2 regions of the Cryobacterium sp. GrIS_2_6 genome follow, and region 1 is predicted to be linked to the other one. Evidence: predicted binding sites of a transcription regulator. Region 1 holds the regulator's gene; the other holds the start of a gene.
What was found. Region 1 encodes LexA, which represses DNA repair genes until DNA is damaged. Its sites were predicted from a motif close to TCGAACANNTGTTCGA; they were not measured.

Region 1 (12,849 bases):
GGGCGGCAAGGGTCGTGCCGCGCACGTCCAGGCCGACGGCGACCTGGTCACCGTGTTCGGCGATCACGCGGCCAGCCCAGTCCGGGTTCTCCAGGGCCGCCGTGCCGAGGTTGATCCGGCTGACGCCCGCGCCGAGCGCCGCGTGCAGGGAGGCGTCGTCGCGGATCCCGCCGGACAGTTCGATCTTGACTCCGGAGACCTCGCGGATGACCCGGCTGATCACGTCGGTATTCGTGCCGCGCCCGAAGGCCGCGTCGAGGTCGACGAGGTGGATCCACTCGGCGCCCTGCCTCGCCCAGTCGAGGGCGGCGTCGACGGGGTCGCCGTAGTTGGTCTCGGTCCCGGCCTCGCCCTGGGTGAGGCGCACGGCCTTGCCGTCCGCGACGTCGACAGCCGGGAGCAGGACGAGGCGGGTGGTGGTTTCAGTCACGGTAGTCCTCAGATCAGGGATGGGTGCGGCCGGGCCGCCGAACAAAAGCGAGAGGGGACGGTCAGTCCCGCAGGGTGCCGATCCAGTTCTTCAGCAGGCGGATGCCGGCCTCGCCCGATTTCTCCGGGTGGAACTGGGTCGCGGAGAGCGGTCCGTTCTCGACAGCGGCGAGGAACGGTCCGCCATGTTCCGCCCAGGTGAGCCGGGGCCGCGGGAACGGCGGCGTGACCTCGAGCGTCCACTCCTGGGCGGCGAAGGAGTGCACGAAGTAGAACCGCTCGTCCTCGATCCCGGCGAAGAGGCGCGAGTCCGGGTCGGGGGTGACGGTGTTCCAGCCCATGTGCGGCAGGATCTTGGCGGGCAGCTGGGCGACGGTGCCTGGCCATTCGCCGAGTCCCTCGGTGTCCGAGCCGCGTTCGACGCCGTGCTCGAACAGGACCTGCATGCCGACGCAGATGCCGAGCACCGGCCGTCCCCCGGCGATGCGGCGGTCGACGATCTCGTCGCCGCGCACGGCGGTGAGGGCGCTCATCACGGCGCTGAACGCTCCGACGCCGGGCACGACGAGGCCGGAAGCCTCGAGGGCTGTGCGGCGGTCGCTCGTCAGGGTCACGTCGGCGCCGGCGAGTTCGAGAGCCTTGACGGCCGAGTGCACGTTTCCCGTGCCGTAGTCGAAGACGACGACGCTCGTCACAAGGCGCCCTTGGTCGAGGGGATGCCGGAGACGAGCGGGTCGTAGGCCTTGGCCTGGCGGAACGCGCGGGCGAAGGCCTTGAATTCGGCCTCGGCAATGTGGTGCGGGTCACGACCGCCGAGCACGGTGACGTGCACGGTGAGGGCCGCGTTGAATGCGATCGCCTCGAAGACGTGGCGCACCATCGAGCCGGTGAAGTGCCCGCCGATGAGGTGGAACTCGAAGCCGGCAGGCTCCCCGGTGTGCACGAGGTACGGACGGCCGGAGATGTCGACGACAGCCTGGGCGAGGGCGTCGTCGAGGGGCACGAGCGCGTCGCCGTAGCGGGAGATGCCGGACTTGTCACCGAGCGCCTGCCGGATGGCGAGTCCGAGCACGATGGCGACGTCTTCGACGGTGTGGTGCACATCGATCTCGATGTCCCCCGACGCCCGCACGGTTAGGTCGGTCAGGGAGTGCTTGGCGAACGCGGTGAGCAGGTGGTCGTAGAACGGCACCGAGGTGTGAATGTCAGAGACGCCGGTGCCGTCGAGGTTGATCGTCAGGTCGATGCTCGACTCGCTCGTCTCCCGCTGCAGGTGCGCGATGCGGGCCTGTGCGGTCGATGACTGTGCGGCCGGTGACTGTGAGCTCATGCGGCTAGTTTATTGGCCCGGGCGGTTACGCGTGGCCCAGTGCTTCGAGGGCGTCGAGGAATACGCTCGTCTCGCGCTCGGTGCCGGCCGTGACCCGCAGGTGGCCGGGGATCCCGACGTCGCGCACGAGGATGCCCTCGGCGAGCAGAGCCTCGAAGGTTCCGCGCGGGTCGGAGACCCCGCCGAACAGCACGAAATTGCTCCAGCTCCGCAAGGGGCGGTAGCCCAGCCGGTGCAGTTCGGTGACGAGGCGGTCGCGCTGGCCGCGGATGTCGTCGACCATGCGCAGCATCTCCGTCGTGTGCGCGAAAGCGGCGACGGCCGCGGCCTGGGTCAGCGCGGAGAGGTGGTACGGCAGGCGCACGAGCCGCAGCGCATCCGTCACGGCCGGGTCGGCGGCGAGGTAGCCCACCCGGGCCCCGGCGAACGCAAAGGCCTTGCTCATCGTGCGGGAGACCAGCAGGCGTTCCCGGCCGGGCAGCAGGGTGAGAGCGGATGCCGTCCCCACCGGAGCGAATTCGGCGTAGGCCTCGTCGACGACCACGATGCCGTCACAGGCGTCGTAGACGGCGGCGATCACTTCGAGAGAGAGCGGGGTGCCGGTCGGGTTGTTCGGGGAGCACAGGAAGACGAGGTCGGGATTGACCCGGTTGACCCAGTCGACGGCGCGCTTCGGGGTGAGTTCGAAGTCGGCGTCGCGGTCACCGGCGACCCAGCGCGTTCCGGTTCCCGAGGCGAGCAACGGGTACATCGAGTAGGTGGGGGCGAAACCGAGGAGGGTGCGTCCCGGCCCGCCGAAGGCCTGCAGCACCTGCTGGAGAACCTCGTTGGAGCCGTTGGCGGCCCAGATGTTCTGACGGGTGAGACCGTGTCCGAGGTAGCGGGCCATCGCCTCGCGCAGTTCCGTGAATTCCCGGTCCGGGTACCGGTTGATCCCCCGGATCGCGGCGGCCAGTGCTGCGGCGATGTCAACGGCCACGTCCTCGGGGATGCCGTGGGTGTTCTCATTCACGTTGAGTGCGACCGGCACGTGCAGCTGCGGCGCCCCATAGGGAGTGAGCCCGCGAAGATTGTCGCGGAGGGGCAGGTCGTTGAGACTGGTCACTCCCCCCATATTACCGATGGGCCTCAGCACCGGCGGGTCATATTGCCCGTGGTTCAGTATTCGGCTTGCTCAGTACTCCGGTGCTTCAGTATCCGACTTGCTCACTATCCGGCTTGCTCAGTATTCGGCCGGGAGGGCCAGTCGTTGGCCCGGCTGCACGCTCTCAGAGGGCAGCTGGTTCAGGTTGACGATCTCGGCGATCACCTCGCGCGGATCGGCAGAGGGGGCGATGCGCTCGGCAAGCTGCCACAACGACTGGCCCGACTGGATCGTGACGTAGTCGAACGTCGTCGCACTTCCGCCCGTGTCGGCGCTCATGCTGCTGCCGCTCAAGGTGCTGCCGTCTGCGGCGGCGAGTCCGCCGTTGAGGGCGAGGGCAAGCGCGCCGACGACGAGGGGGACGCCGGCGATCGCGGTCAGCACGGCACGACCGCGCCGGGTGATGCGCAGCCGGGTGTGCGCCCCCGGGGCCAGCTCGATTGTTGTGTTCATGTCTGCCTCCTGTGTATTCGTATCCGGCTCTCGGCCGGGAGAGCCGGATACGAAGCTATGTTCCGAATATATATTCGATTGTTCGAACAATCAAGACTTTCTCCGGTTATTATCGGGGTGAAGTACACGACACACTCGAATGAATGTCTGTACTTCGCCCCAAGCTGGTTACAGTTTCGATTGACTGGTGTGAACTCAACCAGCGACCACTGACATTTGGATACGGTCGCCTCACGGCATCCGCCGGGGCGACCGCCCGCCACCGCCCACCGCCACCGACAGGAGCGACATCGTGACCCAGGACAGCGTGACCCCGGACAGCGTGACCCCGTTCACCGGCAGTTCCCCCGAACGAGGCGGAACACGTCGGAGGAAGAGCCTCAGCGACAAGCAGCGCGCGATCATGGACGTGATCCAGCGATCTGTCGGCCAGCGCGGCTATCCACCGAGCATGCGGGAGATCGGTGACGCCGTCGGCCTGTCGTCGCTGTCGAGCGTCACCCACCAGCTCAACCAACTCCAGCTGAGCGGCTACCTGCGCAGGGACCCGAACCGGCCCCGGGCGCTCGAGGTCCTGATCGAGCTGCCGCAGTCGCCAGAGGACACCGCGGCCGGCGCCGCGGAGAACTTCCAGCAGGGAACCCCGGTGGGCGACGCGGCAATGGTGCCGCTCGTCGGGCGGATCGCGGCCGGTGTTCCGATCATGGCCGACCAGCAGGTCGACGAGATCTTCCCGCTCCCGCGCCAGCTTGTCGGCAAGGGCGAGCTGTTCATGCTCAAGGTCGTCGGCGAATCGATGATCGACGCCGCGATTATGGACGGCGACTGGGTCGTCGTCCGCCAGCAGAAGACCGCGGAGAACGGCGAGATCGTCGCCGCGATGCTCGATGGCGAGGCGACGGTGAAGGTCTTCCGGCAGCGTGACGGCCACACCTGGCTGCTGCCGAGGAACACCAACTTCGAGCCGATCCTCGGTGACCACGCCGAGATCCTCGGCAAGATCGTCGCCGTCCTGCGGTCCCTGTAGTCCCCTGTAATTCCCCCGTGCGCGCCAACTGCGCCGCTTCGCGCCAGGCATGCCTGGCGCGAAGCGGCGGAAATGGTGCATCTCGCGCGGTGGGTGTTCGCCGCGAAGAGGATCAGGCGAGGGCGGGGATGCCTGCGGCGAGGCGGGCGCGCACGATGCGGGTGGCCTCGATCATGTTTCCGAGAGACTCGACCGTCTCCGTGTAGCCGCGGGTCTTGAGCCCGCAATCCGGGTTCACCCAGACCTGACCGGTCGGGATGGCGGCGACGGCACGGTCGAGCAGCTCCGTCAGCTCGGCAACGCCCGGCACCCGCGGCGAGTGGATGTCGTAGACACCCGGGCCGATGCCGTGGTCGAAGCCGTTGGCCTGGATGTCCGTCACGACCTCCATCCGGGAGCGGGCCGCCTCGATGCTCGTCACGTCGGCGTCGAGAGCGCGGATCGCCTCGAGCACGACGCCGAACTCGGAGTAGCAGAGGTGGGTGTGGATCTGGGTCGCGTCCTGCACCCCGGCGGTCGCGAGCCGGAACGAGCCGACGGACCAGTCGAGGTAGTCGGCGTGGCCGGCCTTCTTGAGCGGAAGCAGTTCGCGCAGGGCCGGCTCGTCGACCTGGATGATGCCGATTCCGGCGGCCTCGAGGTCGGCGATCTCGTCGCGGAGGGCGAGAGCGACCTGGCGCGCCGTCTCGCCGAGGGGCTGGTCGTCGCGCACGAAGGACCAGGCGAGGATGGTGACCGGTCCGGTCAACATGCCCTTGACCGGCTTCTCCGTCAGCCCCTGCGTGTAGGTCGACCACTCGACGGTGATCGGTTTCGGGCGGGAGACATCGCCCCACAGGATGGACGGGCGGGTGCAGCGGCTGCCGTAGGACTGGACCCAGCCGTTCTCGGTGACCGCGAAGCCGTCGAGGTTCTCGGCGAAGTATTGCACCATGTCGTTGCGCTCGGGTTCGCCGTGCACGAGCACGTCGAGGCCGATCTCCTCCTGCAGGGCGACGACCCGGGCGATCTCCGCGCGCATCAGGTCGCGGTATTCGGCTGCGCTGAGCACTCCGGTGAGGAAGCGGGCGCGGGCACGGCGGATCTCCCCGGTCTGCGGGAAGGAGCCGATGGTCGTCGTCGGCAGGAAGGGCAGCGCGAGTGCGGTCTCCTGGGCGGCGAGCCTGTCGGCGTAAACGCCTCGGCTGTACGAGGCGTCCGTGAGCTCCGCGGCACGGGCCCTCACGGCACCGTCGCGGACGCCGGGGGCGGCGCTGCGGGCGGCGAGTGCGGCGGTCGCGGCGTCCAGTTCGGCCGTGATGGCCTCCCGACCGTCGGCCAGGCCGCGGGCGAGGGTCACAACCTGGCCGACCTTCTCGTCGGCGAAGGCGAGCCAGCTCACCAGTTCGGCGCCGAGCGCGGTCTCGTCGGCGACGGTGTGCGGGACGTGCTGGAGGCTCGTCGAGGTCGAGACGGTGACCCGCGCCGACAGGGTGCCGGCCCCGGTGAGCTGAGCGAATGCATCCGCCAGGTCACCGCGCCAGATGTTGTGCCCGTCGATGACACCGGCGACGAGGGTCTTCCCGTCGAGCCCCTGGGCCGTCTCGGGGAGCGTGCCGCGGACGAGATCAAGGCCGATGGCCTCGATCGGTGCGGCGGCGAGTACGGGGAGGGCGTCGCCGAGGCTACCGTAGGGAGCGGCGACGAAGATCGCCGGGCGCTGGGCGAGGTGCCCGAGAGTCCCATACGCCCACTGCACGGCGCTGAGGGTCTCAGCGCGGGGCACGTGGATGCTCTCGCTGACGAGGCCGGGTTCGTCGAGCTGCACCCACTCGGCACCGGCGGCGGCGAGGCGCTGCAACAAGGTCGCGTACACGGGAATGAGGTCCTCGATCCGGTCGATGGGCTCGAAGCCCGCGGGGGCTTCGTCGCTCGGCTTGCTGAGCAGCAGGAAGGTGACCGGCCCGACGATGACGGGCCGGGTCAGGTAGCCGGCCGCGCGTGCCTCCTCGAATTCGCTCACGATGCGGTCACTCGAGAGGGAGAACTCCGTTTCCGGACCGATCTCGGGCACGAGGTAGTGGTAGTTCGAGTCGAACCACTTGGTCATCTCGAGCGGGAGGCTGTCCCCCTCGCCGCGGGCGAGGGTGAAGTAACCGGCGAGGTCGATGTGCCCGTCGGCGTCGACGAGTCCGGCGAAGCGGGCGGGCACGGCGCCGACCGCGCACAGCGCGTCGAGCATCTGGTCGTAGTAGGAGAACGACTCCGGGATGGCGGAGTCGGTGCGGCCGAGGCCGAGGGCGGCGAGGCGGTCGCGGGTGGCCTGGCGGAGTCCGGCCGCGGCGGCCTCGAGTTCGGCGGCGCTCGACGTGCCGGCCCAGAAAGATTCGACGGCCTTCTTGAGTTCGCGGCGCGGGCCGATGCGCGGGTAGCCGAGGATGGTGCCTGCGGGGAACGGGGCAGTGCTGGTCATAACGTTTCCTTTGCGGTTGGGCGGTGCAGCGGATGCTGGCGGGTGGTGTGTGGGGCGGATGCCGCGGCGGGCCGGGTGCTTTCTGGCGCGACGGAAACCCGAGGCGCCCGTACGGCGTTCGGCGGAGCGGGAGCGATGATGGCGATGGCGACCGGGGCAGGGCGCCAGGCCGGGTTACACGATCGTGGGCAGTGCCGTCGGCGTCCGGACCGGAGCCGGCGCGCCGAGCAGGCCGCAGCCGTCGAGTACCTCCAGTACGGTTTCGTGCTGGTTGAAGGCGTAGAGGTGCAGCCCGGGGGCGCCGCCGGCGATCACCTGGCTGGCGAGGTCGACGGCGTGCTGGATGCCGATCTCGCGCTGTCCCTCCTTGGTCGGTTCGATCTCGAGCCGGATGGACAGGTCTGCGGGCATCTGCTCACCGGAGAGTTCGATGATCCGCCGCAGCCTGGCCGGGCTGGTCACCGGCATGATGCCGGGCAGGATCGGGAAGAGCACTCCGGCCTCCCTGGCGCGCTGGACGAAGCTCAGGAAGTGGTCGGCGTGGAAGAAGAGCTGGGTGATGCCGAGGTTCGCGCCCGCGGCCTGCTTGGCGAGCAGGGTATCGATATCCTGCGCCGATGAGCGTGACCGGGGGTGGCCGTTCGGGAACGCCGCGACGGCGATCCGCACCTTCTCGTGGCCGGGCTTGACGGCGCGTGCGGCGGGGATACCGGGGATGATCGTCTCGCGGTATGGCGATTTCTCGGCCTGAACCCGGTGGATGAGCTGCACGAGTTCGGCGGCGCTGCCGAAGTCGCCGAGGAACGCCTCGCCCTCCTTCGTGCCGGCAGGCGGGTCGCCGCGGAGGGCGAGGAAGCTGCGCACTCCCGCGTCGAGGAACTCGCGGATCAGCCGGTTCGCCTCGTCGTGGGTGGAACCGACGCAGGTGAGGTGGGCCATCGCTTCGACGTTCGTCGTGCGGAGGATGCGGCTGAGCACGTCGAGCGAGGAGCGGCGTGAGGATCCGTTGGCTCCGTAGGTGACCGAGAGGAAGTCGGGGCCCGCCGCCGCGAGATGGTCGATCGTCGTCGCGAGAGCGGATGCTGCAGCATCCGTCTTGGGCGGATACAGCTCGAACGAGAAGGGGATGCGCCGTGTGCGGGCGGAGTCCGTTGGAGTGGACATTCATTCCTCATTCGACAGTAGCCAGTGTGTGCACTGAATGGCCGGGCGGCCGCGGACCGCCAGGAAGCCCTGGCGGGTGTTCGCGGGCGGGTGCCGGGCTCGGCTGTCGCACCATGCCGGCGGAAGAAATCCGTCGGCAACGATTGAAGAAAACTCTAGCAATCCCTTAATCGGATTGCACGAGTGTGACCGTTCGTTACCTGGTTCCGCTTGCGACGGCGGGCACAGCGGCCACCGGTGCGACGGCGAACGGTGCGAACTGGGACTGGATCTCCGTCGTAACGAGGGCGCGCACCCGGGTGCCGGTTTCGGCGTAGTCCGTCGTGAGCACCGTGCCCTGGGCGTGCAGCATCGCGATCAGGTCGCCGCGCTCGTAGGGAATGAGCAGGTCGAGTTCGATGGAGGGGCGCGGAAGCAGTCCGGCGATCGCGGCGAGCACCTCCTCGACGCCCTCACCCGTGCGAGTGGAGACGAAGATGCCCTTCGGCCAGAGGCCGCGCAGCACGAGACGATCGTCGTCGGTGACGAGGTCGCTCTTGTTGAAGACGACGAGCTCAGGGATCTCCCGGGCGCCGACCTCACCGATGACCTCGCGGACCGTCGCGAGCTGGCTCGCCGGGTCGGGATGGGAGGCGTCGACGACGTGCACGATGACGTCGGCGTCGGCGACCTCTTCAAGGGTCGACCGGAAGGCCTCGACGAGTTGGTGCGGCAGGTTGCGGACGAAGCCGACGGTGTCGGTCAGCGTGTACAGGCGCCCGTCGCTCGTGGTCGACTTCCGCACGGTCGCGTCGAGCGTGGCGAAGAGGGAGTTCTCGACGAGCACGCCGGCCCGGGTGATCCGGTTCAGCAGGCTCGACTTGCCGGCGTTCGTGTATCCGACGATGGCGACGGAGGGCACGGCGTTGCGCTTGCGGTTGGCGCGCTTGGCCTCGCGGGCTGGCTTCATGGCCAGGATCTGCTTGCGCAGCCGGGACATCCGGGTGTGGATGCGACGACGGTCGAGTTCGATCTTCGTCTCGCCGGGGCCGCGGGAACCCATTCCGGCACCGGTTCCGCCGACCTGGCCACCGGCCTGGCGCGACATCGAGTCGCCCCAGCCTCGGAGGCGGGGCAGCAGGTATTCGAGCTGGGCGAGTTCGACCTGGGCCTTGCCCTCCCTGCTCTTGGCGTGCTGGCTGAAGATGTCGAGGATCGTGGCGGTGCGATCGATGACCTTGACCTTGACGACGTCCTCGAGGGCGCGTCGCTGGCTGGGCGCGAGTTCGGTGTCGGCGATGACGGTGTCAGCGCCGAGGGCCTTGACGATGCCGGCGAGTTCCTGCGCCTTGCCCTTGCCGAGGTAGGTGCTCGTGTCCGGGGTGGCGCGGCGCTGCATGAGGCCGTCGAGCACGGTGGCGCCCGCCGTCTCGGCGAGGGCAGCGAGTTCGCGCATGGAGTTCTCGGCGTCCGCGACGGTGCCCTGGGTGTACAGGCCGATCAGAATAACGTTTTCGAGGCGCAGCTGCCGGTATTCGACCTCGGTGACGTCCTCGAGCTCGGTGGAGAGGCTGGGAACGCGGCGGAGGGCGTTGCGGTCTTCGCGGTCGAGCTGGGCGCCGTCATGGCCGTCATCGTGTTCGTCGGAGCGGGGCTCGGCGTCGAGGGCCTGGGCGCTCCCGCTGCGGAAGAGGGAATAGCCGGCGGCCTTGGAATCGGCACTGGCAAGGACCCGTGCCACAACATCGTCGTCCGGGGTTTCAACTGGTTCAATCATTCCTTTAACCTTACTTCCTCGAAGAGCGGTAGGTTCCCTCTATGCCCTCCGACCATTACTTCACCCCTGCACCCGACAGTAAGCTCAGGCTGCAGCAGGTGACCGTGCACCTGGGAGGCCAGGCGCGGGAGGTCACGACCGCCAACTCGGTGTTCAGTCCCGACCACATCGACACGGGCACCAAGGTACTCCTCGAGAACACGCCTGCGCCGCCGCCGGGGGGCGACTTCCTCGACCTCGGCTGCGGCTGGGGTCCGATCAGCTTCCACCTCGCGCTCGCTTCGCCGCGCGCCACGATCTGGGCGGTCGACGTCAACGAACGCGCCCTCGACCTCGTGCGGCTGAATGCCGAGAAGCTCGGGCTGACGAACATCACGGCCGTCACACCCGACCAGGTTCCACCGCACGTGCAGTTCCGCACGATCTGGTCGAACCCGCCGATCCGGGTCGGCAAGAACGAGCTGCACAACCTGCTGAGTAGCTGGCTACCGCGCCTCGAGCCCGATTCGGATGCCTGGCTCGTCGTGCAGCGCAACCTCGGCTCCGATTCCTTGCAGCGCTGGCTCGACGGCGAACTCCCCCGCGACTTCGCGGTCTCCCGTTTCGCGATCAGCAAGGGCTTCCGTGTCCTCCGCGTCAAGCGCCACGGCGACCCCACCCTCTAACCGTTCGCGAAAGCGGGTGAATCGGCGGTTAGCCGCGATCTAACCGACGATTCACCCGCTTTCGCGGGAGGGGGGTCAGTCCAGGCGGAAGACTCCGTCGTAGACGAGCTCGGCCGGCCCGGAGAGCGCGACGTGCTCGCCGTCCTCTGCCGGGAACATCCGCACGCCGAGCGTGCCGCCGGTCACCTCGACGCGCCACTGGTTCGGGGCTCCCGCGCCCGCCCAGTGCCGGGTCGCGAGGGCGGCCGCTGCGGCCCCCGTGCCGCAGGAGAGCGTCTCGCCGCTTCCGCGTTCGTGGACGCGCATCCGGATGTGCCCGACTCCGTCGACGATCAGGGGGTCGCCGGGCACCACGAATTCGACATTGGCACCGTCAGCGGGTTCGGGGTCGAGCTGCGGAATGTAGCCGAGGTCTGCGCTCTCGAGTTCGCCGAGGTCTGCGAGGGCGACCACGACGTGCGGGTTGCCGACGTTGATCCCTAGGCCGGGCCGGGCGACGGCGAGGTTCCGGGCACGCACGAGCGGTTCGCCGCCGTCGAGCCGCCAGCGGCCCAGGTCGACCTGGTAGCCCGCAGCGTTCCGCTGGACGTCACGGACGCCCGCGCGAGTTCCGACGACGAGGGTGTCCCCGCCGGGCACGTCGGCGAGGCCCTGTTCGGCGAGGAACCGGGCATAGACACGGATGCCGTTGCCGCACATCTCGGAGAGGGTACCGTCGGCGTTCCAGTAATCCATGAACCACTCGGCCTGGTCGTCCTCCGCGAGGGCTGCGGCGCCGGCCTCGAGGCTGCGCGAGCGGACCGCGCGGATGATGCCGTCCGCGCCGATGCCGAAGCGGCGGTCGCAGATCGCGCGGATCTGCGCCGGGGTCAGTTCGATCTGCCCGTCGGGATCGGCGAACAACACGAAGTCGTTGCCCGTGCCCTGGCCTTTGGTGAAGTTGAGATCGATGCCCATCAGACCAGTGTAGGGAGCAGACCCGGGACTCCCGACCCGGGCCGCGAGTCCCGAGGGACGACGGCCGCTCTCGACGACTCGCGCCCGGCATCCGCCGCCCGAACCGATTCGACGGAGATCCTGCCCGGAAAGCGCTTCAAACGTCGTCTCACGTGCCCAAAACGCACAATCTCCGTCGAACTGGTTCGGGCGTCAGAGGTGCGAGCGGGCGGCCGCGACGCGGTCGGGGGCGTCGTAGTCGATCCAGTGCGTGTCCTGTGAGCGCTTGAACCAGCTGACCTGCCGTCGGGCGTAGCGACGGGTGAGCTGTTGGGTCTGCTCGATCGCCTCGGCCTGGCTGAGCCGGCCGCTGAGCTGGCCGAGCGCCTGCGCGTAGCCGATGGCGCGGCTCGCGGTCACCCCGGTCTCGAGGCCGGCCGGGATGAGGCCACGGACCTCGTCAAGGAGCCCGCCGGCCCACATCCGGTCGACACGGGCATCGAGGCGCGCGGTGAGTTCCTCGCGGGGCGCCCGCAAGCCGAGGGTCACGGCCGGACGCCAGTACACGGGCTCCCCCGGCAGGGCGGCGAGGTGCGGCGCTCCGGTGAGTTCGACGACCTCGAGCGCGCGCACGAGGCGGCGGCCGTTGCTCGCGCCGATCCGGGCGGCGGCGCCGGGGTCGACGACCTTCAGGCGCGCATAGAGCACGCCGGGGCCCTGCTCGACGAGGTCGGCCTCGAGCCGGGCGCGCAGTACCGGGTCGGTGGCCGGAAACTGGAAATCGAAGACCACGGAGGAGACGTAGAGCCCGGATCCGCCGACGAGGATGGGCACGGCCCCGCGGGCGGCGATGTCCTCGATCGCCGAGCGGGCCTCGGTCTGGTAGCGGGCGACCGCGGCCTCGTCGGTCACGGCGAGCACGTCGAGCAGGTGGTGCGGGATTCCCCGCTGCTCGTCGGCTCCGAGCTTGGCGGTGCCGATGTCCATGCCGCGATAGAGCTGCATGGCGTCGGCGTTGACGATTTCGACCGGGGTGCCCTCTGCCGTGAGGCTCTCGGCGAGGTCGAGCGAGAGCTCGCTCTTGCCGGTGCCGGTCGGTCCGACGATGACGACAAGCACCCGGTTAGCGCTCACCGTCGTCGACGGAGTAGATCGGTACGGTCGAGCTGGCATTGACGGCAGGGATCCGGCCGGCAGCGGTCGGAACGGCGGGCACCGGGGCCGGGCCCTGAGCCGCGGCGGAGGGCGCCGCAAGATGCGGAGTGGCAGAGCGCGGCGTTGCAGAGTGCGACGCGGTGTGCGGGGCCGCGGGACGGAGGCCGAGGGTGGGCATCCCGAGCGAGACGGCACCACCCGCGGAGGCACCTGCGTGGCTCGGCACGCCGCAGGCATCCGCTTCGGCACGGTCCCAGGCGTCGCCGGCCATGGTCCGGCGGATGCGCAGCGGCGCCCCGTCCGGGGAGTCGGCGATCAGGTGGAACGGTGCGGCCTGG
Region 2 (6,205 bases), 2.0 Mb from region 1:
GGCCTTCTCTTTGATGAAGGCTCCACGACCATGCACATTGTCGTATTGGGAAATGATGATGTTGTCGAAATCGATGTAGACGGCGACACGTGTCTCGGACAGTTCAGCCATGCTTCAACGCTACCGCGCGGCGTCTTCACCGGTGGGAGCGTCTTCACCGGTGAGGGCATCCCGGCAGGCGACGAGCTGAGCGAGGAGTCCGGCATGTTCCGCGGGGGACAGGGGAGACAGCATCCGTTTCTCGACCCGGGCGACCGCCGAACTCGCGACCGCCAGCGCCGCGTGGCCTGCCGGGGTGAGGCGCGTCGGCCGCGCCCGGCCGTGTTCGGCGACGTCGGCGCGCGCGACCAGACCGCGCTCCTGAAGACCGCGCAGTACCTCGTTCATCGATTGGCGCGTGACGAACGCCCCGCGGGCGAGATCGGCGTTCGATTGCTCCGGCTCGTGACCGAGTAGCTCGAGCACCGAATACTGCGACACGGTGAGGCCCTGCGGGCGCAGAACCGCGTCCATCGAGGCGTGCAGGGCCGTCGCTGCCTGCTTGAGCAGATAACCCACCGACTCAGCCAGATCGCCGACCTTCTCCTCTTGACTCATGTCAGCATCCTGACACACAATGGAGATGTAAGGATCCTGACACGCGGGATTCGACGAGGAGAAGAAACCATGACTGTCACTGGACCCGATTTTCTAGCCCTGCAGGTGAGCGACCTCGAGCGGTCGGCGAACTTCTATGAGACGCTGCTCGGGCTGCGGCGCGCGCCCGTGAGCCCGCCCCATGCCGTCGTCTTTGCCACCGAGCCGATCGCCTTCGCCGTGCGGGAACCGATGCCGGGGTTCAATCTCGATGCGGTGCGCCCGTGGGCTGGTGCGGGGGTTGCGCTCTGGTTGCACGCCGATGACTCCCGGGCCGTGCACGACGTCCTGGTCGAGGCGGGAGTCCGGATTGTCAGCGCCCCTGCCCCCGGCCCGTTCGGTCTCACCTTTTCATTCAGCGACCCGGATGGCTACGTCGTCACCATTCACGACCAGGTCTGATGAGGAAGACGCGGGCCGGGCTCGGCAGCCCGGTGCGGCTGTATTGATCAGTACCCACCAGGAGTCATCAGGCGGCGAAGGGACCTCCGGGCCCGAAGGCGAGCCGGGCGAAGCGCTCGCCGATGCGGTGGTGCGTTGCGGCATCCGGGTGGAGGTGGTCGGGCAACGGATGCTCGGCGAAGTCCGCGGCGCCGAAGAGGTCGAGGCCGTCGAGGTAGTGCAGGTTCGGATCTGTGGCCGTCCGCTGCTGCGCGATACGCGCGAGCTCCGCCCGGATCACGGTGAGCGTCAGCTTTCCGGCGGACGCTTCGGCCGGGTCCCCGGTGGCCACGAATTGCAGACGACCGGACGCGAGGGCGGCGAGGTCGAAGGCGCCGGGCCCGGGTGTGTCCTCGTGGATGGGGCAGAGGAGGGGCGAGACCAGCAGCAGCGGTGTTGTGGGGTGACCGTCGCGGATGGTGTCGAGGAAGCCGTTCACGGCCGGGGCGAAGGCGCGCAGGCGCATCAGGTCAAGATTGACTAGATTGATGCCGATCTTGACGCTGATCAGGTCGGCGGGGGTGTCGCGCATGGTGCGGGCGATGAAGGGGTCGAGCAGCGCGCTGCCGCCGAAGCCGAGGTTCACCAGATCGACATGGACACTCGAAGCGGCAAGCGCCGGCCAGGTCTCCGTGGGATTCGCGGCGTTGGAGCCGTGGCTGATCGAGCTGCCGTGGTGCAGCCAGACCCGGTTGCCTGTCGCAGGCGCGGGTTCGATGGTCCCGTTGGAGCGGAGGGCGACGAGCTCGGTTCGTTCGTTGTGCGGGAGCCAGATCTCGATGTTCTTGAGGTGATCCGGCAGGCCGGTGAAGCGGAGGGTGCTGATGGGGCCGAGCTGGTTCGTGGTGGCGCCGGTGGCCATGTCGACGGTGACGGTGATGCCGGTCGTCGCGATGGCCTGACCGGCGAGCTTCTTGTCCACGAGGAGTTCGTACACGCCGACCGGGCGCGGCGGGGCGCCCAGATAGACCAGCTTGGTGGGCAATACGTCGAGTTCGAAGTCGGTCGCTCGGGTGCTGAAGGCCAGGCGGACCGCGGAGGGCTGGGCTTCCATGGTGGCCAGCTGTGGGTCGGCGTAGACGCGAGCCCACGCGGGCAGGCGGTGCGGGAGTATTCCGTGGGCGGTCTGTTCCAGATCGAGCGCGCCGCGGAGGAGGTCGGGGGTGATGGGCGTGGTTATCCAGTCGTGCTGGGAGGACATCTGTGAACCTTCTGATCGGGGAATTCCGAGGTGGGGGAGGTGGTGCGGGTGCCGGACGCGTGGCGTTCTGGCGTTATTCGGGCGCCGGCCAGGTGCGCAACAGGGCGTCGAGGGCATCCAGAGAACGAGTCCAGGACTCCTGGGAGTCGGGGGAACTGTTGCTGAAGCCGCCTTCCAGCTCCAAGGTCGCAAAGCCATGGAAGACACTGCCGAGCAGCCGGACGGCATGTGTCTGGTCCGGTTCCATCAGGTCGTAGCCGCGCAGGATTGCGCGGGTCATCGCGGAGTGGCGGACGCCGGCGCTCGCGATCGCGGTCTCCCGGTCGAGCCGGAAGTGCATGGCGGCGTAACGCCCGGGATGTTCGCGGGCATAGTCGCGGTAGACGTTGCCGAGCGCGACCAGGGCATCCTTGCCTGCCCGGCCCGCCACGGCATCCGCTGCCCGGTCGGCGAGTTCCTGGAGGGCGAGCAGAGCGATCCTGGTCTTGAGATCGTGCGAGTTGGTGACGTGGGAGTACAGGCTCGCGACCTTGACCTCGAAAAGCCTGGCCAGTGCCGAGAGCGTGACCCGGTCGAATCCGACCTCGTCGGCGAGTTCAGCGCCCGCCCGGGTCAGGCGCTCCGCGGTCAGTCCTGCGCGTGCCATGAGAACCTTTCCATTTTGCTAATGCTACATTAATTTTGCCTAATACATTTAGGTAGATTCGCGACGGGCGCCGTTGGGATAATTTCCCCATGACCGACACGCGCAGAATCCGGTCGGCGGCCGGGGCGACAGCCGGCCGAGTCGACATGGCCTTCTTCTGGGCCGCCCGCGTCGTGGCGACGCTCGGCGTGATCGTCACTGCCGGGGCGGCACTGTCGACCGGGTCGATGCTTGTGCACGGGCATCCGGCGTACCTGGTCTTCCTCGTCCTCACCTGTGCCGTCAGTCTTGCGGTTGCGCTGCGCTCCTGGCTCACGCGTGCGGTGCGGCATCGCGGGCGCAAGGGTTTCCGGGGTGTGATTGTTGGGCTGTCGCTCGGAGTGATCGTGCTGGCCTGGTGGCTCGTGCCGTTGTCGGCCGTTGAGCCGGCCCTGTCCGCGATGGACTCCGACACGAGCGTGACCGTGACCGAGACGGCCGACCAGATCGTCCTTCAGCCCACGGGAACCGCGAGCAACGTCGGGGTGTTCTTCCAGCCCGGAGCGCGCGTTGACGCTCGCGCATACGCGGCCATGCTGCGCCCTCTCGCCGAGGCCGGGCACGTGGTCGTTATCCCCAAGCAGCCGTTCGGGATTGCGTTCCTCTCGACGGGAGCATTCGGGTCGGCGCGCGCCGCGCATCCGCCGGTTGCGCGTTGGGTGGTCGGCGGCCACTCTCTCGGCGGGACTGTCGCGGCGATGGATGCCCAGTCTTTCGCCGGTGCGTCGACAGACCCGGTTGTCGGATTGTTGTTTTTCGCCTCATACCCCGCGAACGACCTGAGCGGGCTGGGCGCCAGCGTGCTGTCGATCTCCGGTACGAACGACGGTCTGGCGACTCCGGACAAGATCAGCACGTCGAAAGCGTCGCTGCCGGCGGATGCGCGATACCTCGTGATCGAGGGCGGCGTGCACGCGTTCTTCGGCGACTACGGCCCGCAGTCCGGGGATGGAGAGTCGTCCATCTCCCAGGATGCCGCGCGCGCCGAAATCTCGGCGGCGAGCGTCAGGTTCGTGAACGCCTTCGATAAGTAGGACGAGCGCGCGGTCAGTCGCCCGCTGCTCGGCGACCTGTTCGTCGACCACCTGACCTGGCAGTGGGCGTTCTGCATCAACATCTCCGTCGGCGTTATCGCCTTCGTGATCGCCTGGTTCACCGGGACCCGCAGGCGCTCAACCAGCTGCGGGCAGCACGGCGGGACGGAATCGTCGCAGCGTACGCGGATGCCCTCGCACCGGTGTGCTGGTACCTGCTGCCGTTCATCGCGCTCGCCTTCATCCTCTCGCTCTTCCTCAAGCAGATTCCGCTCTCGGGCGTCCGGACTGATCGCCCGCGGAGAGGCCATCGGCGGGGACGAAGCGGAAGTCCTCGAAGCCGCCCAGCGCGGCGGGGACCTGCGCGAGTTCGCTGGTGCTCCGGAACGCGCAGACACTAAGCCCGCGCGAGCGTGCCTAACTCAGGAGATTCTTGTGCGCGAGCGGGATCAACCGCACTGGTCCCTGGGCCGGCAACGGTCGCCCGGGCGGATCTCCTGAGTGAGCCACCACGGGCTCGGCGTGTTCAATTTCAGGTCGGCCTTACGATTTCGGTGAGATGACCAAATCTGAATTGCCCCTGAACCCAAGCCGTTCGGCCATGATCGAACGATTTTTATCTCACTGGAATCGTAAGGGCGTTTCAGGTGCGAAACTCGGGATGCTTGACCTGAAATTAGGTGAGTATGGCTCGCATTCCTGTTCGATTTGCGGTAGAATCGGGGTATGGCAGGAGCTTCAGATCCCCAGTCACACACCCCGCAGACACCCGGTTCCGGGGCCGCGGGTGATCAGCCCATCGTGGGTGTCGAGTCGGCCCATCCCGTGGCGGTTGCCGTGGGATTCGAGGGCGCGGAGGGGCTGGCCAGGTCGGTGCCATCGGTTCATGCGGATGCTGTCGCCCGGCTCGCCGAGGCGCAGGCGGCTCTCGCAGAGGCCCTGGCTGCGATCCCGGTCGGGTTGCTCAGCGACACAGAAGCGGTGAAGGCGCTCAGCACGGTGGAGGCCATCGGGCGGACCGTGGATGCGGCCCGGGTGAACACCGCCACGGAAGTGGACCGGCGGGCCCGGGTGCTCGGCCGCGAGGGTCTGGCCTGGCGGATGGGCTGCAAGGGTCCGTGGGATGTGCTCACCCGGGTGACGCGGGTCTCGGCCCGGGAGGTGAAGCGGCGCACGAAGCTCGGCGACGCGGTGTTGCCGCGGCCGTGCGGCGGGAGCAGCTGGTTGCCGCCGTTGTTCCCGACGGTCGGGGCAGCGCTGACCGCTGGGGAGATCGGTGTGGAGACGGCGGAGTTGATCGTGGAGGGGTTGCAGGTGATCAGTCACCGGGTGGCGCCGGATGACTTGTTGACGGCCGAGCGTGCCCTGGTCGCCTCGGCGGCCGGGCTGATCACCCCGGAGACCGAGGATTTGGCCGGGGCAGGAGTGCCGGTGACCACGGACCTGATGCGGGGCATGGTCGCGCAGTGGCAGGCCATCCTCGACCCCGACGGGGTGCTCCCGCAGGAGGACGTGTTCGAGGCGAAGTCGAACATCGGCTTCGGACAACTCAAGAACGGGTTGTATCCGGTGAAGGGTGGGGTGACACCGGAACTGTTCGGGGTGATGAACACCCTCTTCGACGCTTTCCTGAGTTTCCACGCCCGCCCGGCGTTCCCCACCGCCGAGGAACAGGCGCTGATGGATTCGGGGCAGTTGGTCCCCGGCGCCGAGACTGCGGACGGCGAGACCGGCACGGGCCCGGATCTTGACGTGATCGAGGCGGAGCTGCGGGAGCGGCGCGCGGACACCCGCACGGGCGGGGAGAAACGCGCCGACATCCTGCAGGCGTTGTTCGAACACGCAGCCCGGGACACGGACACGCCCAGCATGGGCGGGTCGGCGCCGACGGTGATGGTGCACGTGAACGCGGCCGACCTCGCCTCCGGGATCGGGGTCGGGTGGATCGACGGCGTTGAGGCCCCCGTGTCGCTCAAGACCGTGCACCAGCGCATCTGTGACGGCGGCTTCCAAGGGGTGTTGTTCGGGGCGAACAACCAAGTGCTGAAGCTGGGTCCGGAACGGCGCTACTTCAACCGGGCGCAGCGCCGGGCCATCAGCGCCCGGGACGGCGGCTGCATCATCCCCGGCTGCAAGGCCCCGGCGCACTGGGCCGAGGTGCACCATGTGAAGCCGTGGGCCACCGGCGGCCCAACGAACGTGGACAAC

Region 2: a site for LexA is predicted at 4,689-4,704, ahead of RCH22_RS00165 (DUF222 domain-containing protein). Genes of this name have one in related genera too.

Annotation. Positions count from the first base shown of each region.
Region 1 covers NZ_JAXCHP010000001.1:1,977,003-1,989,851, forward strand. Annotated here, with positions in the region: gene priA (bifunctional 1-(5-phosphoribosyl)-5-((5-phosphoribosylamino)methylideneamino)imidazole-4-carboxamide isomerase/phosphoribosylanthranilate isomerase PriA) at 1-430, opposite strand, end outside; gene hisH (imidazole glycerol phosphate synthase subunit HisH) at 492-1,124, opposite strand; gene hisB (imidazoleglycerol-phosphate dehydratase HisB) at 1,121-1,759, opposite strand; gene RCH22_RS09830 (histidinol-phosphate transaminase) at 1,785-2,873, opposite strand; gene RCH22_RS09835 (LysM peptidoglycan-binding domain-containing protein) at 2,982-3,356, opposite strand; gene lexA (transcriptional repressor LexA) at 3,679-4,383, shown strand; gene metE (5-methyltetrahydropteroyltriglutamate--homocysteine S-methyltransferase) at 4,496-6,835, opposite strand; gene RCH22_RS09850 (methylenetetrahydrofolate reductase) at 7,010-7,999, opposite strand; gene hflX (GTPase HflX) at 8,196-9,755, opposite strand; gene RCH22_RS09860 (methyltransferase) at 9,797-10,420, shown strand; gene dapF (diaminopimelate epimerase) at 10,496-11,377, opposite strand; gene miaA (tRNA (adenosine(37)-N6)-dimethylallyltransferase MiaA) at 11,570-12,529, opposite strand; gene miaB (tRNA (N6-isopentenyl adenosine(37)-C2)-methylthiotransferase MiaB) at 12,480-12,849, opposite strand, start outside.
Region 2 covers NZ_JAXCHP010000001.1:18,921-25,125, forward strand. Annotated here, with positions in the region: gene RCH22_RS00130 (NYN domain-containing protein) at 1-111, opposite strand, end outside; gene RCH22_RS00135 (MarR family transcriptional regulator) at 121-597, opposite strand; gene RCH22_RS00140 (VOC family protein) at 667-1,038, shown strand; gene RCH22_RS00145 (SGNH/GDSL hydrolase family protein) at 1,106-2,278, opposite strand; gene RCH22_RS00150 (TetR/AcrR family transcriptional regulator) at 2,352-2,924, opposite strand; gene RCH22_RS00155 (alpha/beta hydrolase) at 3,014-3,997, shown strand; partial or broken gene RCH22_RS00160 (hypothetical protein) at 4,123-4,498, shown strand; gene RCH22_RS00165 (DUF222 domain-containing protein) at 4,724-6,205, shown strand, end outside.